Regions from separate parts of the Clostridium sp. 19966 genome, predicted to be linked through region 4. Evidence: riboswitches for the same ligand, from Rfam matches in the RefSeq annotation. Region 4 holds a riboswitch; each other region holds the start of a gene.
What was found. A riboswitch is a leader RNA that binds a small molecule or an ion and turns the genes downstream of it on or off. The one in region 4 is predicted to bind thiamine pyrophosphate.

Region 1: it holds a riboswitch for thiamine pyrophosphate, as region 4 does, so the genes downstream of both, thiW (energy coupling factor transporter S component ThiW) here and thiT (energy-coupled thiamine transporter ThiT) in region 4, are expected to answer to the same signal.
Region 2: it holds a riboswitch for thiamine pyrophosphate, as region 4 does, so the genes downstream of both, thiM (hydroxyethylthiazole kinase) here and thiT (energy-coupled thiamine transporter ThiT) in region 4, are expected to answer to the same signal.
Region 3: it holds a riboswitch for thiamine pyrophosphate, as region 4 does, so the genes downstream of both, thiD (bifunctional hydroxymethylpyrimidine kinase/phosphomethylpyrimidine kinase) here and thiT (energy-coupled thiamine transporter ThiT) in region 4, are expected to answer to the same signal.

What each region holds. Positions count from the first base shown of each region.
Region 1 covers NZ_JACTOJ010000023.1:30,237-37,850, forward strand. Annotated here, with positions in the region: gene IAI10_RS19210 (radical SAM protein) at 1-468, opposite strand, end outside; gene IAI10_RS19215 (hypothetical protein) at 458-1,288, opposite strand; gene IAI10_RS19220 (radical SAM protein) at 1,292-2,572, opposite strand; gene IAI10_RS19225 ((deoxy)nucleoside triphosphate pyrophosphohydrolase) at 3,347-3,751, shown strand; TPP riboswitch at 3,849-3,955, shown strand; gene thiW (energy coupling factor transporter S component ThiW) at 4,264-4,827, shown strand; gene thiM (hydroxyethylthiazole kinase) at 4,811-5,608, shown strand; gene IAI10_RS19240 (VOC family protein) at 5,777-6,190, shown strand; gene IAI10_RS19245 (polysaccharide deacetylase family protein) at 6,719-7,468, opposite strand.
Region 2 covers NZ_JACTOJ010000035.1:6,667-14,280, forward strand. Annotated here, with positions in the region: gene IAI10_RS22210 (HAD-IA family hydrolase) at 1-667, shown strand, start outside; gene thiE (thiamine phosphate synthase) at 774-1,388, opposite strand; gene thiM (hydroxyethylthiazole kinase) at 1,378-2,214, opposite strand; TPP riboswitch at 2,314-2,424, opposite strand; gene IAI10_RS22225 (ABC transporter permease subunit) at 2,482-3,273, opposite strand; gene IAI10_RS22230 (ABC transporter permease subunit) at 3,321-4,124, opposite strand; gene IAI10_RS22235 (ABC transporter ATP-binding protein) at 4,127-5,008, opposite strand; gene IAI10_RS22240 (TetR/AcrR family transcriptional regulator) at 5,049-5,663, opposite strand; gene IAI10_RS22245 (amino acid permease) at 6,113-7,495, opposite strand.
Region 3 covers NZ_JACTOJ010000006.1:222,336-229,949, reverse strand. Annotated here, with positions in the region: gene IAI10_RS08670 (extracellular solute-binding protein) at 1-80, shown strand, start outside; gene IAI10_RS08665 (sugar ABC transporter permease) at 178-1,056, shown strand; gene IAI10_RS08660 (carbohydrate ABC transporter permease) at 1,072-1,950, shown strand; gene IAI10_RS08655 (aromatic acid exporter family protein) at 2,021-3,001, shown strand; TPP riboswitch at 3,042-3,151, shown strand; gene thiD (bifunctional hydroxymethylpyrimidine kinase/phosphomethylpyrimidine kinase) at 3,274-4,083, shown strand; gene cytX (putative hydroxymethylpyrimidine transporter CytX) at 4,076-5,284, shown strand; gene IAI10_RS08640 (PrkA family serine protein kinase) at 5,369-7,291, shown strand; gene yhbH (sporulation protein YhbH) at 7,295-7,614, shown strand, end outside.
Region 4 covers NZ_JACTOJ010000009.1:152,413-160,026, reverse strand. Annotated here, with positions in the region: gene nrdD (anaerobic ribonucleoside-triphosphate reductase) at 1-655, opposite strand, end outside; gene IAI10_RS11560 (DUF3048 domain-containing protein) at 883-1,899, shown strand; gene IAI10_RS11555 (PadR family transcriptional regulator) at 1,986-2,438, shown strand; gene IAI10_RS11550 (hypothetical protein) at 2,497-2,673, shown strand; TPP riboswitch at 2,702-2,806, shown strand; gene thiT (energy-coupled thiamine transporter ThiT) at 2,888-3,517, shown strand; gene IAI10_RS11540 (ferredoxin) at 3,638-3,826, opposite strand; gene IAI10_RS11535 (Mrp/NBP35 family ATP-binding protein) at 3,902-4,735, opposite strand; gene IAI10_RS11530 (hypothetical protein) at 4,756-5,589, opposite strand; gene IAI10_RS11525 (PsbP-related protein) at 5,832-6,416, opposite strand; gene IAI10_RS11520 (hypothetical protein) at 6,476-7,614, opposite strand, start outside.

The DNA.
Region 1 (7,614 bases), on a different contig from region 4:
TATCTCCTCCATGGAATTTAAATTACGTTTCGATAGAGTTGAACTGATTGAATAATGTATGTCATTATTTTTGAATATTTTCAGAGTATCCATTACTTTATTAAAACCGCCCCTGTCCAAGTTATTGTTTGCTTCTCCTCCATCCAGGCTTATGGCAAAATTACTCACCAATTCTTTAAGCTGTTTTATATTGTTTTCATTTATAAGCAGTCCATTTGTAAATAATGATGAGGATATGCCTTTTTCCTTTGCAAAGGTCAGAGCTTTAATTAAATCAGGGTACAAGAGAGGTTCTCCCCCTGTCCATTGAATGAAATATATTTCTCGAGAAGCCAGATATTCCACAGCCTCATGCAATTTTTCCAAAGGGATAAATTCACGATGCTTATTATCTGCATCCATATAGCAATAGCGGCAATTTAAATTACAGGAATCGGTGATTTGAAACGCAGCAGCTCTAATCTTCATATCTTCCTTTACCTGCCTCTTTAATTAAAATTTCCTTAAGTGGAAAGAACTTAAAAGGATAATCAATTATGTATTCCGTATATATCTGTTTACACAAAGCCACAAAAGGTGCTTCGTTGAGCTTCAAAAGCTCCTCAAGTCCATTATTATTTATATTTCCTATAGCACTATCTATATTGTAAATATAGATGTCTCCCTTTGAATCTATTGAGATATCTCTTGGATAGTTAGATTTTTTTTGATGGCAGGTATTGTGCGCACAGGCATAAGCATTACAAGGATGCGCTGTTAATATAAGCTTGTCTATGTGAGTGTTTTCCAGATAAACTGTATTGGATTCATCAATTAAATTAGTTATTTCATCATATTTAGGGAAATCTATCTGAGAACTAAAAAAGGGATTGAATACCACGTATTGCTCCTGATGCTCATAGCTATCGAAAAAATCAAGCATACTTTTGAGCTTTTTCATTTCAATGGAATTTACGTCTAAATTCATATGTAAGTAGCTAACCTGTGAGAATTCTGATAAATAGGAAAAATCTCTGCTGTCAATGGTAGCTTCGTAAATCAAGCTATAATCAGTTAAAGCCTTAATCTTATCATACAAGGAAGCCTCAGTAAACTTCAAATAAATTGACTCTGCTGCTTCAGCATCAAGCCCATTAATATTTTCTATCATATCTTGATCTATGCTTTTTAAGACTAACTTTATAGTAGATATACTTAATTCCTGAGCTTCCTTAAAAAGCTTATTCATAGCCTTATCATTCAACTTAGAAGATATTGTTAAAATAGGATATTCATTTTGTTTGTACACTATTTATTTACCTCCTGCTGTTTCTGCTAAAGATAGTTTGTCCACATCTATGTCATAGATCTTGCACATTATTAAATCTGGATCAAACACATTTTTATTTACTTCATAGGCCTTTGAACGGCAGCTGCCTTTGCATTGGGATGCTTTAGGACATGTATCTATATGCTTGCAATTAAGATTGCTGAAGCTAACACGCTTTTGAGATGCCCAAATATCATAAAGAGAAGTGTTTAAAATATTACCAAAGTAAAACTCCTGACTTTGAGCCAAGGTAAGAGTTGGACACAAGGAACACTCTCCAGCGCAATTAACAAATATAAAATCCTTTCCTGCATTGCAATTATACCCGTAGACTAAATCCTTCTGAATGCCGAAACCGCTGCTTATATGGCAGAGCTCCTCTGTGCTGCAAATATAATTTGCATATACATAAGCCTCTATATCATGCTGAGTAAGCTTATAATCTTTCCCCCTGCCTATGGGTTTTATAACATCTGCATGATAGTTCAGTTTTAAATCAAATTTGATGAAATTTATTAATTTATTGATTTCTTCATCTGTCTTATTATTTACTACTATGTTTACGGCTATGTTATCAGTTTTACTTTTTACCTTTTTAATATTAGCTATAGTTTCTTCAAATGCATTTCTCTTGCCTCGAAATTGATCATGTTTATCAGCATCAGCATAATCAAGACTGGTATTAACATGGACAGCACATTCAACTATTGTTTTCAAATTTTCCTCAGACAGCACAGTAAGATTAGAATACACAGTAATCAAAAAACCTTTCTTCCACAAATACCTTATAATATCGTTGATATCTTCTCTAAGAAAGGGTTCCCCTCCCGTGATTTGAAAAGTATAGGCTCCCAGCTCTGCAGCTTCATCAATCAAGCTGCAAATCTTCTCATAGCTTAAGCTGTCTTCTTCTTTTCCCGAAGCATTGGCATAACAATGCTGGCAGTATAGATTGCATTTCTTGCTTATCTCTAAAAATACTCTTTTCAATGGAAATTCCTTATTCATAATCCTTATATTTGAGCACTTGCAAGGTGTGGGATACGATATAATAAATTTTTTACCCTTCAAATCCTCAATCAAAGAAGCTTCATATAATTCATCGATGGAACTGTCTTCCATACATTCATCATGGAGCATGGATAATAATATAAACATATCTTCATTAAAAAAGTACTTGTCTTTAGTCTTCCTATTAAAAGCAAAATACGTATCTTCAACGGTATTTGCCACTAAAATGAAATCATAATTAAAATAATACAATATATCCCTCCCCTTAAAATTCAGTAATTGGCCTCTGTTTTAAGTCAGAGTTGTTTTTTACACTGACTTAAAGCAGAGCCAAAACACTTTTATTTTAGGAATTTTGCTTATAGTTCAACTGGTAAGCAAGCACCTGTTGCGCATACTACTTTAGTCTTTTTGTCTTTGCTGGTATTATTTACGAAGGCTGGATTTAATTTAACTTTGTTCTTTTTGTTTTCCACTTTACACCACTCCTTTCAACATAGTAATTATAAATTGCTTTACATAATTTACTTATAAATTATGCTGGCAAATTTTTAACAGCTTTTATATGTAATGATTAAAAATAAAGGAATAGTACCAAATGCTTAATAGTAATTTCATTATGATTTAATAGCTTTGAAATGCAGGTTATGGACATATCACTAGTAAAAGTGTTTTGTTCATGTACTGAATTCCATGAACAAAAGCACCTTTAGTTCAGGAATTTAGATTAGTCATTATTTACTAGACAGGAACCAGTAGCACATACTATTTTTGTCTTTTTATCCTTGCTAGTGTTATTTACGAAGGCTGGATTTAATTTAATCTTTTTAGATTTATTTTCCATTTATACCATTCCTTTCATATGGTATATTATAAGTTATTTTACATAATATATCAATATTCATTGTGAATGTAAGCAAATTTTTTAACAGTTTTATATATTTTTTAGCTTTTTTTGCAGTTTCCATATGTAAAAATCAAAAAATATATGAATTTTATGATAAACTGATTAAGGGTGATTTTGTTATGAAAAAGTTATTAAAAGTTGTAGGAGCAATTATTGAAAATGAGAATAAAGAAATATTGTGTGCTCTTCGCTCTCCAAAGATGAATATGCCAAACCTGTGGGAGTTCCCCGGCGGAAAGATTGAAAAAGGCGAGGATTTGAAAGCAGCTATAGAAAGAGAAATAAGAGAAGAACTTGATTGTAGAGTTGAATTTATAGAAGAGTTTAATGATAATACTCATGAATATGAAGCCTTTGTAGTAAATTTAATAACCGTGAAATGTAAATTGTCAGAAGGTTTTCCTACTGCTAAGGAGCATTCAAAGCTAATATGGCTCAAGAGAGAAAATTTAGCATCCCTAAAATGGGCCCCTGCAGATATTCCAGCTATGGAGCAGCTAGCTAAAGAGAATACTATGTTTTAAGGGAAGCCTTTAGCTTCCTTAAATACAGGCGGATATGACTGTGTTTACTAAGTAATTGTCTTATATATTGAAATTCTTAACCGTATGTGTTATAATTCTTTTCGAAAAGGGGAGCTTGTATGCAGGCTGAGAGGAAGTTTAAACTTCGACCCACAACTTGATTCGGATAATGCCGACGTAAGGAAATATTTGATTTGTGCTTTTGTTTATATATTTTATGAGTATAGATGGAATATGCCTTATTTAGGTATATTCCATTTTTTATGCTTCAAAGATTTTTTCTTTGGTAAGTGATAGAGGAGCGTCTTGAACTTATATAGCAAAAATATAACTAAATAGCGAGGGAACTTGTGTTTCAAGGTGAGAGGAAGCTTTTGAGCTTCGACCGAATTATATGGCCTATGTCATATAGAAAATTGCTATTTAGGTGCACTGCAGCTATACCTTCATGATATGTTTATTTTCTGTATGACGTGGCAGGAAAATAAACATTATTATGGAGGTTTTTTATTATGGAAAGAAACTCAAAATTATTAAACAAAATCATGCTGGCAATGCTGGTTGCTATGGGCGTTGTAATTTCACCAATATTGCGTGTGGAAGGAATGTGCCCTATGTCTAGCGTTATTAACATTGTATGCGCTGTAATTCTTGGACCTTGGTACGCACTTTTATGTGCTGTAATGATAGGAATTATAAGAATGTCACTAATGGGAATCCCACCTTTAGCTTTAACTGGTGCAGTATTTGGCGCTGCCTTATCTGGAATTTTATATAGAAAATCTAATGGAAAGATAATTTTTGCAGTTTTAGGTGAAGTTATAGGAACTGGAATTGTTGGAGCTTTAGCCTCCTATCCTGTGATGAGATTTATCTGGGGCAGATCCGGTCTTACCTGGTTATTTTACATGCCCTTATTTTTTACAGCAACCATTATCGGAGGAACAATTGCTTTCCTATTCCTAAGAGCATTAAGTAAAATAGGAATACTTTCAAAAACTCAAAAAATACTGGGGGCAAAGGTATGTGATAGAGCAAGAAATGATGATAAAGAGCTTACTGCAAATCAAGCATAGTGTTAAGCTTGAAAAGCCACTGATTCACTGCATCACAAATCCAATTTCAATAAATGATTGTGCAAATGTGGTACTTGCTGTTGGCGGAAAACCTATTATGGCGGAGCATCCTTTAGAGGTAGCCGAAATCACTGCTGCTTCAAAGGCATTAGCAGTTAATCTTGGAAATATAACAGATGTTAGAATGAAGTCCATGCTTATTTCAGGAGAGACCGCCAATAAAAATAGTATTCCCCACATAATTGATCTTGTAGGGGCAGGCTGCAGCAAGCTTCGTCTGGATTACGCAAAACAATACATTGAAAAGTGCCATCCCAATATAATTAAGGGCAATATGTCTGAAATAAAGGCACTTTGTAATATCAAAAATACTGCAAAAGGAATTGATGTTGGACAATCCGATATTGTAACAGAGGAAAATATATCTGAAACTATAAGTATGTTAAAAGCATTGTCGTTAAAAACAGGCTCCATTGTTGCAGTCACAGGAATTTTAGATGTAATAACCAATGGCACTTACACTTATATAATAAGAAATGGCTGTGAGATGCTGTCTATGATAACCGGCACAGGCTGCATGCTCACAGCACTTACAGCAAGTTATATTTCCTCTGGAGACCTACTTAATGGAGCTGTTCTAGCGACAGCTCTAATGGGAATATGCGGTGAACTTTCTGAAAATGCCAAAGGTACAGCAAGCTTTAGGACTGAGCTTATAGATAATATATTTAGTATTTCTGATGATACTCTAGTGGAAAAAATTAAATGCACTATCATATAAGTATATTAATATGCACTATGCTTCTTCGTTAGTTGTCCATTAAATAGAAACAGAGCATCCCTTGAATAACTTCTTATTTTTTAGGTTTAAATAAATTGTAATATATCTTATTATTTATTATAATAAGATAATAAAAGAATACGTAAGAATAAAAAAGGAGTGAAGAACATGTCTATACAAACCTATTTAAACTTTAATGGAAATTGCGGCGAAGCATTAGAATTTTATTCTCAAGTTTTTAAAACTGAAAAGCCTAAAATCATGTTATATGGTGATATGCCTGCGAATAAAGCTTTTCCAATGACGGAAGAAACAAAAAAATTAGTGCTCCACGGTGAACTTAAAATTGATGGAAGTACTATCATGTTCTCCGATACAGCACAAGATATGTCCGTAACTTTTGGAAACAACATTAATCTCATATTTACTAGTAAAGACGAGGAAGAAATCAAGAGAATTTTCAATGAATTAAAGACGAATGGTAAGGTAATTATGGAACTTCAAAAAACCTTTTGGAGTAAATGCTACGGTTATATCATAGATAAGTTTGGCATAGGATGGCAGCTTAGCACAGAAGAATAGTCTTAAGTTTCATTTTGGCTAAAAACTTTTTACATAGTTACTCCTAGGCTGATTAAGCTTAGCAAAAATAAGGTCCTTGCAAAATGCAAGGACTTTCCTCTGATGCTCAGAATATCATCCTATTTATTTTTTCTTAACAGCTTTAGTTCCTGAACTATTTTCTTTTTTTCGCTTTTTCCCTTGATTAGTAGAAGAGTCATCTTTTCTGCTCATAAAATATATCCCTCCTAAAATTAAAATTTATTTTTGTTATTACCTTACTATTTTGTCCAATGTACATGTGATGATACTAGTAAATTGATAGCATTCATGTGCTATCGTAGCTATTTTTTCATATAGTCTTCAATCACTTCATATATATTGCTGCTTTCACAAAAACGACATATAGATTCTGCTATTTATTATTATTTCACATCATTTTTGTTAATTCTGCTCTCTTAGTAAGCAGCTTTTTCACTCAGCAAAATTAAGACCAAGACAAAAATAATAACTATCAAAGCTTGTTTTCAAGCAGTCATTAAAAAAGAATTATTGCGGAAAATGTTTTCCGACTATAGGAAAACAAAATTCAGGTGTATCGTTGATAATAGCTTTAAATTCATATCCTTTATCTTTGTAATATTTAATTATTTTCGGTAATGCCTTGCAGGTATTCTTATGCATGTAATCGCAGTGTAAAAGTAACAGTACATTAGACAGTTCTTCGCTATTTTCTGTTGCTTGCCTGTATAGTCTGTCTGGAGAAGTTTTTGGTTTAATGCCATCTACAGTCTCCATATTCCAGTCATATACTTTGAAGTTATAACTGTGAAGTTTAGTAAGATAAGCTTCTGTAAGATGTTTTTTACTGCCTCCAGGAAACCTAATAATGTTAGGGCAAATTCCAATAGTTGATTTTATTTTTTCTTGAGATTGCAGCATTTCTTTTATAAATGCATTTTGGTTAGCGTAAATTCGTTTAAATTTATGAGTATAAGTGTGAAGTCCAATGCTGTGTCCTTCATCATTAATTCTTTTCACAACCTGCTCTAAACCATCAATTTGATTTCCTATAAGAAAAAAAGTAGCCTTCACTTCATTTTCTTTTAGTATATCTAGAATTTTATCAGTAATAGCATTGCTAGGCCCATCGTCAAAAGTTAAATAGACTACTTTCTTATTTATGTCTGAATTTGCATATACGGGCTTTAAAACTATAAAGTTTAACATATTTGCTATATTAAAAATAGCCAATAAAAAAACTACGTGAAAAAATAGAAATTTCTTTCTCTTATTCAAAAGTACCGCCTTCCTTCATAATATGTATAAATATCTTTCTAGTAAAGAAAACTGCAAACTTAAACTAGAGAATGCTTCATCAACTTTTAAATTCTATTTTTTATTGTTTGACATTTATAAAATTTAATAACTAGCAAATTTTTCAT
Region 2 (7,614 bases), on a different contig from region 4:
TGCCACTGGTCACTGGCACATAACCCCTAACTTTTTCTCATATGTGGACAAAGGTAAATTCTATTCCCTATCTTCTTCAGCTAGAAAGTCAGCTTTTAATAAAGCCGGAGAATATATAAATAAGCAAAATCTAATCATGGATGAAGCTGAAGAATACAAGCATTTTTTAAGGTACTATGAAATATTTTCTACTTGCCTTCCTGAACTTAAGTTAGAAAAAGAGGCAGTGGAAAGCATTGCTAAAGACCATGTATATAACTATAGCAAATACACCTTTTTTAGTGATGTATATGAAGTAATTCCAGAGCTAAGCAAGCATTATAAATTAGCCGTAGTTTCAGATGCATGGCCATCTCTAGAGAATGTATTTAAGGCTGCTGGGTTAAGAGATTATTTTTCTTCCTTTGTGATTTCCTCGAAAAAAGGCGTCACAAAACCTAATGAATTAATGTACAAAACTGCACTGGAGGAGCTTCATATTAAATCTGAAGAGGCGATATTTATTGATGACAGTATACTAAACTGCAAGGGTGCGCTAAAGCTTGGAATAACTTCTTTTGTCATGTGCAGAGACAAAAGATTATATAGGTATAATAAATTATTTAATAGAAAATATAAACCAATCAACAATCTGTTGAATTTAAAAAATATATTGATAAGAAGTTAAGACTTTAATAGCCCGCAGACTGCTTCTTTCTGAAGTTAATGAAGCAGCCTAAAAGCTTTACTGCTTTAGACTGCTTTCCATTTACAGCATCATTATAAAACATAGCTTAAAATATAGCTAATCGCTTTGAAGCTAAAGTGATGTCCTCTTTAGCTAGAATATCCGATATTACTGCTATTCCATCAATATTAGCTGGTTTTAATAAATCAACATTCTTTGAATTGATTCCTCCAATAGCTACCACTGGAATAGAAACAGTGTCTTTTATCTTGCTAAGCAACTCAATTGAAACAGCTCTGGCATCCTCCTTTGTGCTTGTTGGGAATACTGCTCCTACTCCTATGTAATCAGCTCCGTTTTTCTCAGCCTCTATGGCCTCTTCTATAGTAGCTGCTGACACACCTACAATCTTATCTCCAACTAATTTTCTTGTAATACTGCACGGCATATCAGATTGTCCAACATGAATTCCCTCTGCATCAATAGCTAGCGCAATATCTATTCTATCATTTATTATCAACGGTATATTATATTTGCGAGTAACAGCTCTAACCTTAAGAGCTACATTGTAGAAATCCATAGTGCTTATATCTTTTTCTCTAAGCTGCACTAATGTAACCCCGCCTTTTATAGCAGCCTCCACAGCCTCAGCTATATCCCTTCCTTTTAATATTCCTCTATCTGTCACAAGATAAAGCTTATAATTTATATTACTCTTCATTTATTTTGCCTCTTTCCAATATTGTTTTTTCATCTAAATTATAGACAGCATCTATTATTCTTGTTCTTAAAGTCCCGGTACCTTCATTATTCTTCTCTAAATTTTCATAAGCTATCTCTCCAGCTAAGCTCATAGAAACAATTCCAGCTAGAGCTGCTACAAGCTTATCCTCTACCGCCCCTAAAAAAGAACCTATAAGCGATGTACACATGCAGCCTGTTCCTGTTATTTTAGACATTATCTTGTGTCCATTATGTGCAGTATATAATTTGCTGCCATCTGTTATAATATCTACCGCTCCTGTTATAGCCACCACTGCATTTATCTTCTTTGCAAAATCTCTTGCCACCTTTTTCGCTGTAGTAAACTCATCAGCGCTTTCATCTATAAGCTCTCCTGAATCTACACCTTTAGTTTGAGTCTCAATTCCATATAAGGTTTTTATTTCAGATAAGTTTCCTCTTATTACTGATAACTTTACCTGTTCCATTATCTTTTTAGCTGCTTCAGTCCTGTAAGGCGTAGCTCCTGCTCCCACAGGATCTAAAATCACTGGAATGTTCAGCTCATTAGCTCTCTTTCCGCCTTCAAGCATGGATTCCACAGTTCTTGAATTTAAAGTTCCTATATTTATTACAAAGGCAGAAGCAAAAGCTATCATATCCCGCACTTCATTAATATCGTCTGCCATAACTGGTGATCCGCCAAGGGCTAAGGTTATATTTGCACAATCATTAACAGTAACATAATTTGTTATATGGTGTACTAACGGGGTTTTCTTCCTTACATTGTCCAAAGCCTCTGAAATTTTTTCATTGATTTTCATTTTTACAAACACCTCCAAAATAAATTGTTATGATTTTTTGAAAATGTTGATATTACTCATTAAAAAAAGCATGAACCCATAGGATTTATGCTTTTATAATAACAAATAATAAACAACTTCCTACGCTGGCATTACCCAGTTCAGGTCATAGGGTTAAGAAATTATGGTTTCTAATCTCAGCTGGCCAATCCAACTCCCCTGTGTCAAATAACTATTCAATTTTATGACTTTATAATAGCATAATATTGACTAAAGTACAATTGCTTATCATACCTTCAAATCTCTCTTTAAGTAAAAGAAGTAAGTGGAAGCTGAAAAAATTGCAATGAGTACTAAAGATAAAATCACAATAACAAAATTTAAATTTTCACCCCTTACAATATTTTCATAGCTAAAATACTTAAAAGGGGAAAGTACATTGAGAGCATTCACCTTATCTGTTAAATCTGTGACTTTAGACACCACATAAGAACCCAATAATATTGAAGTAACATAAGATCCCGAAGCCTTAGACTTTTTCATTACAGCAGAAAGCATAGCTCCAAGGGATAAAAATATCAGCTGAACAATAAACATGCTTATAAAAAATAATATTATCTCATGAGAAATATCCTTTCCCTTATTGTATACTCTTACCATAGCTATTGACGATGCCAAAGTAACTAAATTAATAATTATCACATTTATTAAAGCTGCAATAAATTTTGCATTTATTATGGTAATCCTGGATACAGGCTTTACCATCAAAAACTCCGTAGTTTTATCTCTTTCCTCTTTGGCTATAATACCGCTTCCTATAAGTGCTGCATGAATGGCTGTAGTTAACACAATATAGGAAAATAGGAAAGCAAAGAATCCGCTCATACTGGTTACATCAAAGGCTCCAAATCCAAACAATGCTTTTATGGTGTGAGGCATTTTATTAAAAATATCATTATTTGCCCCAGAGGAGTATGCTGTATATTTACCCATACCGCTCAAGACAAATAAAAACATACATATGCTCCATATGATTAAAGCTTTTGCATTAGCCTTTAATTCCCTGAAAAAAATATTCATAATTAATCCTCCCATATTTATTTTTTACACATAAAAATCATCGAGCTCTAACTTACTGCATGAATATCCTTCTTAATATAAACAACATAACTAATCAATACCGATATAAGTATTATAATTAAACTTACGATTAAATAGGAGCTCTCATAGCTTCCGTTCTTTATTATATAAGTGGTGTCAAAATATTTAAAAGGAGATATAAAGCGAGTTAAAGCATTGTTCTTATCTGTAGAAATCAAAGCACCAATCATATATAATCCAAAAACTACCCCAAGGGATATTGGAAGCACAGATTTCAGCTTCTTAAAAAATACCGAAACTAGGACTCCAAGAGCTATAAAAATCAGTTGTATAAAAAACATAGTAAGATTAATCATGAAAAACCGCTTACTATCATAATTACTGGTTTTGACAATGTTAGCTATTACATAGGCAGCGGCATAAAAAACCACATTAGTAATGACTATGCTAGTAAAAGCAGCTGAAAGCTTTGCAGTAACTATGGAGACACGTGACACTGGCTTAACCAAAAGAAAATCTGCTGTTCTTTCCCTGCTTTCCTTTGATAAAATAGCTACTCCTAAATTCATAGCCTGAACTGCTCCACATAGCAAAATAAAAGAAAAGGACATGGAGTAAAAGCCCAAAATCGATGTAATGTAATCCAAGTTTATTCCAAGCATAGCCCTTACCGTTTCTGGATAATTGCTCAGTAATTTTTTATAATCAGCAGCATCATTAGCCATGCTGGGATATATGGATAGGAAGATTACAGCTAAAGCTATTAAACTTGCTGCCCATATTGCGGCTGATTTACGCATAGCTTTAAGTTCATGTAAAAACATATTCATGCTTACTCCTCCTTTGCATAATAATGCATGAAGATTTCTTCAAGATCTGGATCCACAATGGATATATTTTTAATATCAATTTCCGAAACCTTTTTCATGACAGGATTGAGATTTCCCTTATATATGAAGTTAACCGTATTCCCATTCACATTAAGCCCGCTAACTCCATCAATAGTAAAGAAATTCTTGTCCATCACGGCTTTAGCTTCAATACTAATCTTCTTATAGCTGTTTTCCTGGAGAGTACTCATCTTTTCAAGCTTGATTATTTTTCCTTCCTTTATAAAGGCAACTCTGCTGCACATTTTCTGTACTTCACTTAAAATATGTGAAGAGAAAAATATGGTAGCCCCTCTTTCATTCTCTTTTTCAAGGAGCTGAAAAAATCTTTGCTGCATGAGTGGATCTAGCCCGCTGGTAGGCTCATCAAGTATGATTAGCTTTGGCTCATGGAGAAGTCCCTGAACAATACCAACCTTCTTTTTATTACCAAAGGAAAGATCATCAATTTTCTTTTTTAGATCTAAATCCATTATTTCTGCAAGCTCATTAATCCTTTTAGTGCAATCTTTTTTATAAAAACTAGCCGAATATTTTAAAAGATCTATGACTTTCATATTATCATAATAAAATACCTCTGAAGGAAGATATCCAAGTTCTTTTCTTACTTCGGGATGCTGCACACAATTTTTCCCAAAAATAGTAGCACTGCCGCTGGTAGGATAAATAAGTCCCAGTAATGTTCTAATGGTGGTAGATTTTCCCGCTCCGTTAGGTCCTATAAAACCAAAAACTTCTCCTTGCTCTACATTTATATTCACATTGCTTATTCCTCTAGCCTTTCCATACTGTTTTGTAAGATTGTTTATTTCTATCACATTCATAAAAGTCAGCCTCCTTTATTTTTTGTGCTATTTAACTAAATTATTTATACTTTTCCTTATAAAGATTATTCTTAAGCAAATTTAAGCAATCGCTAAATTCATTGTACAAACTTTCATAATCAATCTCTCCTTGCTCTGAAAATTGTTTTGCATATCCATCAGCAAGCCAATAAATCATTTTTACTAAAAGCTTTATATCCACATCCTCTTTAAATTTAGAATAATCTATATCCTCCTTAATAATTTTATTTTTAAAGCCTTCACTTCCAACTATTATTTTTTTTATATCGCCTTTCACTTCTTCATCCTCTTCGAAATATACACCGGTTAGAAAGGACATCATTGGCGGATGCTGCTTCAAAACAGCAATTTTAATGCTTGAGGATATTTTAATTCTTTCGAAAAAGTCAGTAACTCCATAATCAAACTTGTCATCAATTTCTTTCATGATAAGACTGCCGCTCAAATTAATTAAGTATAGATATAATGCTTTCTTGGTTCCAAAATAGTGGAATATCATAGCCTTCGAAATCCCAGCAGCGGCAGCTATATCGCTGGCAGAAGTTTTTTTGTATCCGTTTTTCCCAAAAGCCTTAAGTGCTGCATCAATAATAGAATTTTGCTTCTCTATAGTTAAATTTAAAAATTTATCCAAAGTATTCACCTCGTAAGTTTCATAAACCGAATCGGTTTATATAATTATATCACCATAAACCAATTCGGTCTATAGTTTTAAATACTTATCCCAATAAGGCTATGTTTTAAAAGGATGTTGATAAAGGCGTTTTTCGTCTAGCATGGTTTCTTTCAGAACCCATGTAAGAAACTCTAAGGGCTGCTTTGTTATAATTGGCTACCAATTTTATTGCGCCCTCCATGGCGCTAAAATTGCTTTGCCCGTCCTGGGCAAAATTACGCCAATTATAAGTCGCAATCCCTAAGAGTTTCTAGAACTTAAACGATAATATCAACATTTTAAAACATAGCCTCCCCGAACTGAAGGAAGTTTTAAATCAGTGTAAAAATCAACACTGATTTAAAACAGAGCCTTCAATAAAAAAATAGCTAGACAAAGATTATAAATTTTCTCTGTCTAGCTATATATTATTTTGCTTCATTCTGAAGCAGGCTGTGCTTTCTTCCATAGGTGAAATATACTACAAAACCTATGGTAAGCCACACTATAAATCCTATCCAGGTTTTTAAATGCAATGTGGTTAACAATGCAATACAGCACAGTATTGTAATTATTGGTGTAAAAGGTACCCCAGGACATTTAAATACTCTTTTAAAATCAGGCATTGTCTTTCTAAGACGGATAACACATAAGGAAACCACTATGAAGCCTAGCAAAGTTCCAATATTTAAGAATTGAACTATTATATCAAGAGGTAAAAAGCCTGCGATTATTGCTGCTACAGCTCCAGTTATTATAGTGGAGATATATGGTGTCTTGTGAACCTCATGAATCTTAGAAAAAAATTTAGGCAGCAATCCATCTCTGGACATTCCCATAAAAACTCTTACCTGACCGTATAAAACCACCAATAGTGTTGACATCATACCAACAATTGCACCTACTCCAACTAAGGTAGAGCCCCAATTTATGCCTATTCTAGCCAAAGCTCCAGGCAGAGCATTTTCTGAAATTATTTCCTTAAAGGGAACTAATCCAGTAAGTACAAATGCAACTGAAATATATAATAAGCTTACAACTATTAAACACATGATAAGCCCTAAGGGAAGATCTTTTTTAGGATTTCTTGCTTCTTCTGCCGAAGTAGAAATAGCATCAAAACCAATATAGGAAAAGAATATAGTAGCAGTACCTGCAAATATACCTTTGAAGCCGTATGGATTGAAAGGTTTATAATTAGACACATTTATATGCGCTATACCTATTCCAATAAATAAAAGAATTATAATTATTTTAACCCCAACAATAACATTATTAATTTTAGCACTTTCGCTCATTCCATAGCACAAAAGAGCTGTAATTACTGCAATTATTAATATTGCGGGCAAATCCACAAATCCGCCGTTACTTGGAGATGCTGTTATAACTTTAGGAAAAGCCATCCCCAGATTTTTTAGTATACCTAAAAAGGTCCCAGACCAGCCTGATGCCACAGCGCTGCAGGCCACTAGATATTCCGCCGTTAAGCACCAGCCTATTATCATTGCAATAATTTCACCAAAGGTTATGTATGCATAAGAATAAGTGCTGCCTGCAACAGGAAACATTGTGGAAAGCTCTGAATAGCATAAGCCGCAAAAACAGGCTACCATAGCTGCTAAAATAAAAGAAACAATAACTGCCGGTCCAGCTGCATGTGCTCCTTCACCAGTAGCAACAAATATACCTACTCCCACCACTGCTCCTATACCTAAAGCTGCAATGTCTCTTGAGGTTAAGTTTTTCTTCAAGGATGTTTTTTGGATGGATTCAAGTACTTGTTCGGTAGTTTTCTTCTTCCAAATGTTCATTATGTTCTCCTTACTACGTCAAAAAATATTTTGTTGATAATAGTATATAATTTTTCGCTGTTTATTAACAATCTGTTATATATTATAATTTGATTTTACAAATCAATCAATGTAAAAAA
Region 3 (7,614 bases), on a different contig from region 4:
GTTTGCAGAGCATGATGATTGGACAGGTTAAGCCAGAAGATCTTGCAAAACAAATTCAAGATACAGTAGGAAGTAAATGATTTAACAGAAAATGAAGTAGAAGGATATGTTTTAAATCAGTGTTTTAGCTAAACACTGATTTAAAACAGAACCTAATAAAAAGAAAGGAATGATTTTGTGGATATAATCAGAAGAAATAAAAAATATATTATTGCAGGCTTAGGTCCCGCTTTAATTATTTATATGCTGTTTGTTATAATTCCGATTTTCAGATCATTTTATTATGGATTTATGGATTGGAATGGAATTGGAGTAGCAAAATATATAGGACTTGAAAATTTTAAACAAATTCTAGTTGATCCTTATTTCTGGAAATCATTTAAAAACAATATCTATGTAGTTATAGCATCAATACTTGGACAAATTCCTATTGCTCTTGTACTTGCGATTATTTTAAGTAGAAAACTTAAAGGCGTAAAGTTCTTTAGGACAGTATATTTTCTTCCTATGGTAGTTTCAACTGTTGTAGTAGCTTTACTCTGGTCAAATATTTTTAATTCCCAAATAGGTATTTTAAATAATTTTTTAAAATTTATAGGACTCAAAAGTTTAGCTCAAAATTGGCTTGGAAATCCAAAGATTGCAATATTTTCAGCGTGCATACCAATTATTTGGCAGTTTGTTGGCTTATACTTTATTATTTTTCTTGCAGCAATACAAAATATTTCTGAATCTTTATTTGAAGCTGCTGAAATTGACGGAGCTACAGAAACACAAAAGTTTATGTCTATAACTTTCCCAATGCTATGGGATACAATTAAAGTAGCTGTGGTTTTATGTATATCAGGAAGTATGAAAGCTTTTGACTTAATTTATGTTATGACTGGCGGTGGACCGGGACGTTCTACAGAACTAATGGCTATTTATATGTACAATAAGACCTTTACTGTTTATAAATATGGCTATGGAAGCGCAGTTTCTCTTGTTATTTTTGTAATTAGCTTATTCTTTATATTATTGAGTCAAAAATTAATGAAAACCAAGGATGTAGTTTAAAGGAGGGTGGGAATTATGCAAAATAATATAACTCATAAAAATATAGATAAAGAAAATGAAAGAAGTAGAATAAAAAATAAAATTGTAAAATTACTTATGTATGCTGTTTTAATAATATTTGGAGTACTTAATATCTATCCTTTAATATGGATGCTTTTTACTTCATTTAGGACAAATCGGGAAATTTCAAGAAGTACTTTTGCACTACCTACTGAATTACATTTTGAAAACTATGTACATGCATGGAAAACTGCAAATATTGGAGAGTATTTTATAAATAGTGTAATCGTAGCTGTAATTTCTATCATAATCACCATATTTATAGGTGCAATGGCGGCCTATGTCCTAGCAAAGTTTAAATTTAAATCAAGCGGATTTATATATGCACTTTTTATTTTTGGTATGATAATACCGGTGCATGCTTTATTGGTGCCTTTATTTATTCAAATGAGATCATTGGGTTTGCTGAATACTAGATGGGCGTTAATAATGCCTTATATAGCTTTTGGATTTCCCATAACTGTATTTATTTTAGTGTCTTTTATGAAGGCTTTTCCTGATGATATTGAAGAAGCAGCAGTAATTGATGGCTGCGGAATACCAAGGCTTTTTCTTCAGATTATTCTTCCTATGACTAGGCCAGCAATTGCAACGGTTACTGTATTAAATTTCCTTACTAATTGGAATGAATTTTCTTTTGCATTAGTGCTCATATCTAACGAAAAATTAAAAACTCTCCCTATAGGACTTGTTAATTTCGTAGGTGGATATTCCAGTGATTATTCTCAGATGATGGCTGCCATGGTAATAGCGGTAGTACCTACTATAATATTATATATATTCTTACAAGAATATATAATTAAAGGTATGACTCAAGGTGCAGTAAAAGATTAAAAAAGCTGCCGCATCAGTGAAATTGCATGATATAATAAAATAAAAATATTCACTTAAGGATTTGATACTTATGAAAAAAATAATTGGACTTAGGACTGTAAAAACTGCAGTTGGAGCAAGTATATCAATTATAATAGCCGAATTTTTTGGCTTAAAATATGCAGCAGCGGCTGGAGTTATAACTATACTGAGTCTTCAAAATACTAAAAAAGCATCTATAACTATAGCTTTTCAAAGAATTTGTTCCACAGTGCTGGCGTTATTTATAAGTTCTATTTTATTTGTAATTTTGGGATATAACGCTGTTACCTTCGGAGTATACCTTATTATTTTTATTCCAGCCGCTGTATATCTTAAGCTTACAGATGGTATTGTGGTGAGTTCGGTTTTGGTTACTCATTTGTTAGTAGAAAAATCCATAGCTCTCTTCTGGATGAAAAATGAAATGCTGCTTATGGCTATAGGAGCTGGGAGTGCAATATTATTAAATTTTTATATGCCAAACACAGAGAAAAAAATAAAGAATATACAAAAGGAAATAGAGGAATTAATAAAAAAAATACTGCTTAATATGGCCTATACTCTAAGAAACAAGGCTGTTAATATAGAAGAAGAAAAAATGTTTCGAAATCTAGAAGATAAGCTTAGAGAGGGCAGTGAACTAGCTTATAGAAATGTTAATAATTATATATTAAATGATGCAAAATATTATCTTAAGTATATGGAAATGAGGAAGCTTCAGTTTGATATATTAAAATATATGAGAAAACATTTTACTAAATTTTATATGACCTTTGATCAAACTGAGCTGGTAGCTAATGTAACAGAAAAAATAGCAGCTGAGCTTCAGGAATATAATAGAGGATATGCCTTGATAGAGGAATTAAATAAGCTGCTGAAGGAATTTAAGCTGCAAGGACTTCCAAAGACTAGAGAAGAATTTGAAAATAGAGCCATGCTTTATCAGTTCTTAAATGACTTAGAGTATTTTTTAGAGATAAAAATTAATTTTGCAGAGGATATGCTAGAAAAAGACAGTGACAAAGCATAGCATATATGATAGAATTTACGTGAAATAAATAAAAATTAATAATCTGTGCTAGGGGGGCTGATGTATGTCAGCTGAGATAGGGGACGGTATCCCTTGACTCTTACACCTGAACTGGTTAAGACCAGCGTAGGGAAGCAATGGTGTTTAAAAAATGCAGCTTCTGGCTGCATTTTTCATTAATATAACCTTTTGTTAAAAATAGAGCTGAGAATAAACAAAGCTCCCCTTCACAGATTTGATGAGGGGGATTTTTTATGCACAAAAACAGTAGAATATTTACAGCACTTACTATAGCAGGTTCAGATAGCTGCGGAGGAGCAGGAATACAGGCTGATTTAAAGTCTTTTTCAGCAAATGGGGTTTTTGGCATGAGCGTTATTACAGCTATAACAGCTCAAAATACTCAAGGCGTGTTTGCGATTCAAGATATAACTGCGGATATGATAGAGAAGCAAATTGAAGTGATTTTTGATGATATAAAAGTTGATGCTATAAAAATAGGAATGGTATCTAAGATAGAATCAATTAAAGCAATAAGCAATTCTCTGAGAAAAATAGAGAATTTGCCTCCAGTGGTTTTGGATCCTGTGATGGTATCAAAAAGTGGATTTAAACTTCTTTCGGAAGACGCAAAGGAAACATTGATAAAAGAACTATTTCCTTTAGCAAAGCTTATAACTCCTAATTTGCCAGAGGCAGAAGAAATTTTAAATTTAAAAATAGAAAACATACAGAAAATGAAGAAAGCTGCCGAGGAATTAAAAAAATTAGGACCTAAAAATATATTGGTTAAAGGTGGGCATCTTGAAGATGCGGCTACAGATATATTTTTCGATGGAATAGATTTTATAAGCTTTAAGCAAGAGAGAATAAATACTAAAAATACCCATGGAACTGGATGCACTCTTTCTTCAGCTATAGCCGCAAACCTAGCTAAGGGAATGAATATTAAAACAGCGGTTACTGAAGGAAAAAAATATATAACTATGGCTATAGAGCATAGCATTGAATTAGGAAAGGGAGTAGGTCCAACTAATCATTTTTATGACTTATACAGAAAGGCGGGCATGTTAAATGAATAAAAAAATAGGATTTTTTAATATGACAGCTCTTTGGTTTGGAGCGGCCATATCCTTATCTGAAATGATGACTGGAGGACTTTTAACAGATGCTGGATTCAAAAAAGCTGTTATGGGCATATTGATTGGTCATGCAATAGGTGCGGCTATATTAGCCGCTGGAGCATATATAGGAGCTAGTTCAAAGCTTGCCGCTATGGAATCTACTTCTAGATCCTTTGGAAAGCTTGGAACAAAATTATTTGCATCTCTAAATGTGATTCAGCTTATAGGATGGACCACAATTATGATAATAGTTGGGGCAAGAGCCTTTGGGGATGTGAGCAATGGATATTTTGGTATCCAAACTAATCTGGTTTGGGTATTTGTTATTGGAGCTTTGGTATTTTTGTGGATCTTTATGGGCATGAATGGAATGAAATATATAAATACAGGAGCAGTAATTCTTTTGCTTTTTATGACCTTGGTTATGACCATTCAAATTTTTACTGGAAAAAGCGATATAATTAATGCTGGAGGAAAGGGCATGAGTTTAGGAAGTATAATAGAACTCAACGTATTGATGCCTTTATCTTGGCTTCCATTAGCTGGCGATTATACTAGATTTGGTACCAGTAGAAAATTTTCAACTTTAGGATGCTTTTTAGGATATTTTATAGGAAGTTCCTGGATGTATATTGCAGGAGTAGCTTCAAGTTTGGTTACTGGGGACAGCGATCCTACTAAGATATTTACTACTATGCATTTTGGAATAGTTGCGCTTTTGATAATACTTTTGTCAACTATTACAACTACTTTTATGGATGCTTATTCAGCAGGGGTAAGTATTATCAATGTGAGTGATAAAATAGATGAAAAATTAGCTGCGTTATTCATTACGGTGGCAGCTACATTAATGGCTTTATTTTTCCCTATGGAGCAGTATGAAAACTTTTTATATTTTATAGGGTCTGTATTTGCTCCGCTTTTTTCAATAGTTTTTGCAGATTATTTTATATTTAAAAAATATTCTTCAGAGGATAATAAAATATTTAAAATAGATTTGCTGGCAATAGTTTTCTGGGTACTCGGAGTGATTTTGTATTATGAAATAAAAGATATGGACATATTCCTTGGAGTAACAGTTCCAGTTATGCTTGTTACTGCTGCAGTGTACTCTTTATTTAGGGTAATATTAAAAAGAAAGTTTGAAAAACAAATATAAAAATATTTTAAATATATCATTTATCAAAAAAACTCTGCATATCTTTATAATGATAAACTGTTTGTTCATTGAAGGAGGTATGCTATGAGTTTTAAAGATATTATACAAAGTGACAGAAGCAACAGAAATCATGGCAAATTTGAAGGAAGCTTTCTGGAATACCTAGATATAGTAAAAGATAATCTAGACTTAGTTAAGCTTGCTCATAAAAGAATGTATGATATCATCATGGAAAGTGGCTTTGAGATAATAAAACCTGAGGAAAATCCGAGGATTAAAAAGATATACGGAAACGACATAATAAAGAAATATAATTTTTTTAAGGAAGACTTTTTTGGAATAGATAAGATACTTATGAAAATAATGAATTACCTGTATTCGGCATCTATGAGAGGTGAGGAGTCGAGGCAGGTTTTATATCTAGTAGGACCAGTAGGAGCAGGCAAATCTTCCTTAGTGGAGGCTCTTAAAAAAGCTTTGGAACTAAGCGAACCTGTATATACCTTAAAAGGATGTCCTATGCATGAAGAACCGCTTCATCTCATTCCAAAACATCTCAGAAAAGATTTTGAGCAATTGCTTGGAGTAGAGATTGAAGGAGACCTTTGCCCAGCCTGCAAATACAGATTGCTGCATGAATTTAATGGTGAATATGAGAATTTTCCAGTTACCACTACTTCTTTTTCCATTAGATCAAGAAAAGGAATTGGCGTGGTGCCGCCTGTAGATCCCAATAATCAGGATACCTCAGTGCTTACAGGTTCTGTAGATATTTCTAAAATGGATATGTATTCAGAGGACGATCCTCGTATATTTTCATTAAATGGAGCTTTTAATGTAGGCAACAGAGGAATGGTTGAATTCATAGAAGTATTTAAAAATGATGTGGAGTATTTGCACACCATAATAACTGCAACTCAAGAGAAATCAATACCTTCGCCAGGAAAGGGCTCCATGATATATTTTGATGGAATCATTGTAGCTCACTCCAACGAAGCTGAATGGAATAGATTTAAGTCTGACCATACTAATGAAGCTATACTAGATAGAATAGTGAAAGTAGAAGTACCTTACTGTACGGAATTAAATGAAGAAATAAAAATATATGAAAAAATATTAAAAAAGAGTAATTTCAAGGCTCATATAGCTCCTCATACTTTGGAGATAGCAGCTATTTTTGCTATACTTTCACGTTTAAAACCTTCCAATAAGGTTGATCCGCTGACAAAACTTAAAATTTATAACGGGGAAGAAATAGTGGAGAAAGGTACTACTAAAAAGATAGATATTATGGAACTCAAAGAGGAAGCAGGGCTTGATGAAGGTATGAATGGTATTTCCACTAGATTTATAATCAAGGCTATTGACAATGCGATATCAAATTCTGAGTACGATTGTATAAATCCAATAAGCATGATGGAAAGTATAATTAAATCTGTGAAGGAGCTTGATATATCTGAAGATGACAAGAAGCGATATATGGGATTTATTCAGGATACTATAAGGAAGCAGTACAATAAAACCTTGGAAAAAGAAATAACCAAAGCATTTATACACAGTTATAGAGAGCAGGCGGAAACCTTATTTAATAATTATATAGATAATGCGGAAGCCTTTGTGAATAAAACAAAGTTAAAGGATAAATCAACAGGAGAAGAGCTTCAGGCAGATGAAGCTTTTATGAGATCTATAGAAGAGCAAATAGGAGTTTCTGAAAGTTCTGCTAAAGGCTTTAGAAGTGATGTTACCTCCTATATGTTTTATGTGGTAAGAAATGGAGGAAATATAAATTTTGCTACTTACGAGCCACTAAAAGAAGCTATTGAAAAGAAGCTGACTAATTCAGTTAAGGAGCTTTCTAGAGTAATAACTAAATCCAGGGTTAGAGATAAGGACCAAGATAAAAAATATAATGCCATGGTGGAGGAAATGAAATCCTATGGTTATTGTGACAAGTGCTGCGATGTTATTTTGAAATATGCAGCTAACAATTCGTGGAAGGATTAATTCATGGCAATATTTAGAGATTACAGAACTTCACCAATAGAAAATGATAGAGCTGTGGAGGATATAAGAAGGCACAGACAATTGGTGGAAAAATCTATAAAAGAAAATCTTGGAGATATTATATCTGAAGAAAGCATAATCGGGCAAAGTAAAGATAAAAAAATTAAAATACCCATAAGGGGAATAAAAGAATATCAATTTATATATGGTAAAAACATGCCTGGAGTTGGCAGCGGAGACGGTTCTGAGGAAAGAGGGCAGGTAATCGGCAAGGAAGATGAAAAATCAGGTACAGGGAATATGGGAGCCGGCAATGCTGAAGG
Region 4 (7,614 bases):
GTGCTTGGCCGCCAAACATATCATTTTGAGTTGATTGAAGCAATATGCAGCTAAGCTCTGCTGCTGACTCTATTCTCTTAGGTCTGTTTATAGTTCCATAGCCTGTATTAAAGCCTCTTTGAAGTATTTCCCCTGTAGGTATGTGAAGACAGTTAGTAGTTAAATTATAGCTGTCTAAATCATGATAATAAATATCTCCATTTTCATGTGCTTTAGCTAAATGCTTAGGCATAGATGCTAAATTGTGCCATTTATTTGATTCACTAGCTATTCTTAGCAGCTTTGAACTAAAATTATTACCTACATTAGCATTATCTCTGTCAGTCTCTACTCCAATTTGACCTATAGCCTTCATTAAATCTGACTTTATATCTCTTATCTTAGTTCTTTCTTTTCTATAATTAGAGTAAGCTAAACCTATTTCTTTATATCCATTCTCTATTAGGGATTTTTCTACCATATTTTGTATATCTTCTACAGATATTTTTGTGATGTTTCCATCTTCAATTTTTTTTATTACTTTCTGTGTTAATTCCACAGCTTCGCTTTCTTTAATCTCGAAAGATATCTCCTGAGCCGCTCCCTTGACAGCTTCAGTGATCTTCAAAGAATTAAAATCCGCTTCTCGTCCATCCCTTTTCACAACATGTAGCATTAATAAAACCTCCATACACCATATATTGTATATCATATTATACTTCCTAAAAGTTTTTTTATCAATTTAAAATTTAGTTTTAACGATTTAATAACACAATCTATATCCCAATACCTTCTATTTTTATCGATTTCTATAGGAATTCAAATGTTGACATAGAAATTAATACATATTTTTTTAGTTTTAGAATAGACTATATTTTAAAAGGAAATCTTTAGGGGGCACCTATGATAAAGAAGTTTAGATTCACTTTTATAGCTTTTACACTTTTGCTATTTGCTTGCTTAATAGCTTATACAGGCATTTTTCAATTGAATAATGATAGCATTAAAAATAAAACAAAAGAAAAAGCTGTCAGTAAGGACTTATCTTATATATCACCTTACACAGGTAAAAATATTTCCAAGGAGGCTTACAATAATATTCCTTTCATGGCCATAATAGAAAACTCAAAGCCTGCTAGGCCTCAATCTGGATTATCAGATGCAGATATAGTATATGAAACATTAGCAGAAGGAGGCATAACAAGGTTTTTTGCTCTTTTCCACTCCAGCTCTCCAGGCATAATAGGTCCTATACGAAGCGTAAGGCCTTACTTTATAACTCTTTCTCTTCAATATTCTCTTCCTTTCGCTCACTGCGGAGGAAGCCCGGAGGCATTGGATAGAATTGAAAAGGAAAATCTTATGAGCCTAAACGAACTTCATAATGGAAATTACTATTGGAGAGATTCATCCAGGAAGGCACCTCACAATTTATATACTTCTTCTGAAAAAATCAGGTCGCTGATTGCTGATAAAAAGCAAATTTCACCTCCATCAATTTTCACAAACTTCAATAGTAAGCTGGATTCAAACTCTGAATTAGAGGCCGATGACATCTCAATAAGATTTAATAAAAGCTACACCACTACTTATCACTATGAAAACGGACTATATTATAAGTACATGGATGGAGAGGAAGCTATAGATAAGCTAAATAATTCTCCTATAACTGCTAAAACAATAGTAATACAATTTTCTGATATGCAGGTAAGAGATGACTTAAGATTAAACATGGGTTTAATCGGTGCTGGTACTGCCTATATCATAAATGGAGAAAAATATGAGAGCGTAACTTGGGAAAAGAAAGACGAAAAATCTCAAGTAGTCTTTAAAAATAATGAAAATAAAATCATATCTCTTCCCAAAGGCAATATTTGGTGGCACATAATTAACAAAGATTCCTCCGTGGAAATTGGATGATTTTTTGTTGAGCCTTATTGAAAAGATATGATATAATTATTCTGGTATTCTTTACATGATTATATAATTTTTAAGGGTGTTATAATATGAGTGATCTATTTTTAGATAAGGATTCAATAAAAGAAGAAGAAAAAAGATTATACAAAGAATATAAAGAGAAATTAGCTGAGCTGAGAAAGGTTCAAAAAGAAAAAGATTCTGTAGGTCAGGTTTTCACTAAAGGTTTGCTCCCTCTTTATGTTCTATATATACTAAGCTTAGGACCTACAAATGGAAATGATATATCTCATAAGATTGGGGAGCACACTCATGGCTTATGGGTGCCTAGCACTGGAGGTATATATCCGCTGCTTAAAAAATTCGAAAAAGAGGATTTTGTAAAAGGAGCCTGGGATGACCCTCATAAGAAGATACAGAGAATTTATTCTTTAACTGAAACTGGTCTTCTAGAATACGAACATAGAAAATCTTTACTTCAACCTAAAATAGAAGAAGCTTTAGAAGTTTTTAAAATTGTATTTAATGACCTTTACGGTTAATCACCTCATGTATATTAATTAAAACTTTGATTAATAATACCTATGAGGTGATTTTATTATGAAAGGTAAAATTATAGATAAAAGCTTAACAGATGTTTTCATAGCCTTTGAAAATGGAAATACTATGGATATTTCATTAAATTCCCTGCCTGAAAGCGTAAAAGTTGGAGATACTGTAGATATACCTTTTGACAATAACATACTTCTGAACGATAAGTTAATTGACTTTTTTTAATAGCAGTTATATAATATTGGTAAAATAAATATATGGCTAGGGGTGCCGCAGTGCTGAGAGATAAAGAATTTATTTATCAACCCTTATACCTGATCTGGCTAATACCAGCGTAGGGAAGCAGTGATTGAATGTATTTTAGCTATTGTCCTATGCCAGGATGATAGTTTTTTTATTTCAATGCTACAGTACCCTCAATATTAAAGGAGGTTTTTTTATGCCAAAAATAAACTTTGCAGAAAATTTCAAGACAATTTTCCAAAGTCCAGCTTTTATCGTTACCCTAATAGCTATAATTATAGTTGTAGTAGCTATTTATAAATTTAGAAAGGTAAAGCTTACTACTAGAATGATTACTCACATAGGTATAGCTTTAGCTCTTTCTGTAGTTTTAAGCTTTATAAAATTTGTACACTTACCCTTTGGAGGAAGTACAACCTTAGGAAGCATGGTTCCTATAATACTTCTTGCTTTGGTTTATGGACCAGAGGTGGGTTTTCTTTCTGGATTTGTATATGGACTTTTAAATCTTATTATAGATCCATATATTGTGCATCCTGCTCAGCTGCTTTTGGATTATCCTTTTGCATACATGAGTTTAGGACTAGCTGGTTATTTTAGAAATCAGAAATTTATAGCACCTATAGCTGCCATAAGCGGAAGATTCATATTCCACTTTTTATCAGGAGTTATCTTCTTCGCTAGCGATGCCGGAACACAAAATGTGTATCTGTACTCTTTAACATATAACGGCAGCTATTTATTGCCTGAGCTGATAATAACCCTAGTTGTTATTGCGGTTCTTCCTATAGAAAGGTTGTCAAAGAGCTTAGCTGCTGCTCACTAGCCTTATCTAAGGATTATTATACTTTGTAACTAAAAAGGATTGTATTAAAATATTTTAATGCAATCCTTTTTGAATATATGTTTTTAAAATTTGCTCAATAATAAGTATATTGTACGCCTGCTAAGATACGCTTATAGCATTTACAGGACAACTGCTTTCAGCCTCCTTTGCTGAATCTTCATCATCGCTTGGAACCGTATCTACTACAGATTCTGCCTTCCCATCGTCACCCATGTCAAAAACAGACGGGCAAACAGATGGACACAATCCACACCCAATACAAGTATCCTTATCAACTTCAGCCTTCATAATTTACACCTCCACTACTTCTGTAATACTAAAATAAGCATAGAAATTGTTTTGCTCAATCTCTATGCTTATATTTTATACTAATTTTTTAATTATATTCACATATTTAGTTGTGCTGAAGATGTATCTTTCAACTTCACCGCTGCCTAAAGCTTCAGAAAGATCCAGGTCTATAGGAAGTTCAGCAATAAGTTCAAGTCCCAAATATTTAGCATGTTCCTCTGCTGAAGTTTTGCTAAACACCTGTATTTTCTCTCCACATTTGCATTGAACATATGACATATTCTCTACTACACCTTGTATTGGCACATTAAGTTTCTCCGCCATTATTACAACTTTCTTAACTATCATAGATACCATATCCTGAGGTGTGGACACTATAACTAAAGATTGTATAGGGAAGCTTTGCATTACAGTAAGGGCTGTATCACCAGTTCCTGGAGGCATATCTATTAAAAGATAATCTAAATCTCCCCAATCAGTATCTGAAAGAAGCTGATTTAATACATTATTTATTACAGGTCCTCTCCAAATTACTGGCTGCTCTTCTTCTTCCGTTAAAAGGTTCATGGATATGACCTTTATTCCGCTAAAAGTGGTTACAGGCTTAAATATTATATCTTCTCCCTGTCCCCTGCCTATTTCAGCTCTCTGTTTATTTATACCAAATATTCTAGGCATAGATGGTCCTGTTATATCCGCATCCAATACGCCAACTTTATACCCAGCCTTCGTTAATTCTATAGCGGTAAGACCAGTTACAGTAGACTTACCCACTCCACCTTTGCCGCTTATTATCCCTATTATATTTTTTATAGTCCCATGCTTTATTGGTAAAACTGAGCACTGTGAGCTATTGCTCTTGGTTGAGCAACTAGACTTACTAGGACATGTATCGCATTTACTCATTTTTTCTCCTCCTGTAAATATTAGAATCCATCTGGCATAGAATCTGTTATTTTAACATCCCAGCTGCCATTTTGATACTTATTCACCACGTAGTATTTTTTTTCGCTATTATCCTTTTTATAAGTAACATCTATTATAGATTTATATATGTTAGTTTTATATCCCTGAGTACCCATTGTAATAAGAACATCAAAATTATCCTTATTCTTATTTACAAGCTGGGCCGATGAAATTGTTTTAGATATATCTGACTTAAACTCTTCAATTTCCATTGAAAGCATGTACTTTACCACATCTGTATCATCAAAGATATTTACGCCTATACTTCCACCATTTTTAGTAAGCTCAGACTTGTGCTGCTTCATAAACTGAATTATGGTTCCGTAATAGGTAGTTTTAAAGTCATTTGGAATTCTTATATCCCAAAGATGCTTTATTATGTCATTGTCCAATCTGCTGGATACTATATAAGTTTTTTGATTGTCATAAAGATTGCCGTAGTTTTTTTTATCTACTCCTACCACGTAGTTAAACTTATTTATGGTTTTTCCCTCATATATTTCAAGGGTATAATCAGGATCTAACTGAGATTTTTGTTCTGCCTTTTTTGCTGAAGATAATATATCATACAAATCCATTATGGTACTCTTATCAGTTACTGTGAACTTATATCCCACGTCCCTGGTGTTAGCTATTACTACTTTATCCGCTTTATTATTTTTAATATATTCAAAATCAGTGTTTTTAAATCCCAATTTTACTTCAGCTTCATTTATTTTACTGCATCCCGCCGTTGATGCACTTATTATCATAGCAGCCAAAAGCAAACTTATCTTCTTACCTTTTTTAATCATAATTAAAAGCTATTCAGCTTCCTCCCTTTTAACATCAGATTATATTTAATTATATATTTAACCTAGTGCTTAATAATACGTAATATATTTACTTATGTATTATTAATAACAGCAAAATTCCAAGCCTTATAATCACCATACAGCATATTTGCTAATTGCGATAGTAAAAGCTTGGAAATTGGCATCACAATTACATCCTTAAATAAAATTATAATACTTAAATATATATTTATCAAATCTCTTTAGCTAATTTCATAGGTGTTTGCCAAATATTCAAAAATAGCTGGCATATTTTCCTTTAAATCAGATTGTTGAACTGAAAAAGACATTCTGAAAAAGCTTTTATTTTGATCTATGAAATATTCATAGGTTCTGTAATAGCTATTTGAAGAAGTCTTTGTATCATAAGTAAGTAAATAAGCCGAATAATTTTTTATCTTTATAGGTGTAACATCATAATTTTTTATGCTTTCAGGATTAAAAGCACTTTTCTTGCTATTTATTAAAAATGTTTTTAAATCCTCTTCTAATTTCCATTTCTCTACAAAACCGTGAATTTTATTATCGCTGGAGGTAAAGTCATTATGATATAGTATTTCTCCTCCGGAAAACTTTTTTTCACTGGTAGTCCAATCACTTGGAAGTTTGTATTTTATGTTTCCAGAATCAATTTTATATTCCTTTAAAGACTCAATCCCATTTTGCATAAGAGCTGTCATCTTCAATCTATGATCAACTCCTGATTCAGCTACAAATAAAATCATCATAAGCCCCAATATTATAAGTGTTACACCTATTCTTTTTCTGTTTAACACAATTACCCTCATATGCTTTCCCCCACTAATCTCTGATGGTAAATTATATTAAGGAATTGTGCTAAATAGAACTAAGGTACCGGTATAACTATAGTTGAAGTTTTGTAATCATAAAACATCAGCCAATATCCAGCATCATCTTCTCTGGCTTCTCCCTCTTTAGCGGAAACCCAAGTTACAAAGCCAGATTTTCCTGCATAAGGCTGATCTGAGGCACTTCTCTTTCCAGGCACAGCATATACTATATATTTTACATTTCCTGAAGCATCATGTTTGTATCCAAATAGATAATGTCCAAAATTCTTTATATAAGGATAATAGGTTACCATAGGCTGATATGCTAAGGTATATCGATTATAATTAGAAGAATTGCACATATCCTCTACACTATTTACATTTACCTTATACCAAGTGCATCTTTTAATATCGGTGCATACTTCTTCTACTTTCTCAAAGCCTTCTGCAACTATATCAAAAAATTGCAATGGAGTTTCAAGCTCATAACCTATGCTAGCATGTGCTTCTTCTTGCTTCTCTATATGTTTGCTTACACTATCTGTGTCCACAAAGAAAGTGCTTTGCTCAGCATTGTTTTTCGTCTTATCTTCTATTTCCAATTTTTCTTCTACTTCATTCTTTACTTTCTCTAGTTTTTCAACCTTTTCTGGATTTTTCACTTCTTCAACTAAATCTTTTACCTCTGTGATTTCTTCATCACTCTTAACATGAATATCCTCTTCTATATTTTTTTCATATTGATCAAACATATTATCTTTTTTAACTTCAACTTCTTCTATTTTTTCTTCTGCTTTCTCTATAACTTCTATTTTTTCTTTTACCGGCTTAACCTCTACCTTTTCCTCTTTTAACTTATTTTCCTCGGGACTAATTACAGTCTGCTGGTTATCGAAAACTTTAAAGCTTCTCCAGTTTGACGGAATATCTGAAGTAGCAAATCCGCTCATTACAGATACCATAGAAGTATCATTATATCTTACTACTGCAGCTCCAGTTATCATATCCACCGAAATATTGCTTCCAGCTACATTAAAAACATCATATTCATAGGTTATTTCTGCTCTTCCATATTCATCTATGTTCATCTCTCCAAGCTTAATAAGCTTATTTACATCTTTTTTGCTGCAAATAAGCACCATATAATAAGGCTCTTTTTCTTTCTTTAAATTCTGAACATAATAAGATACTTTGC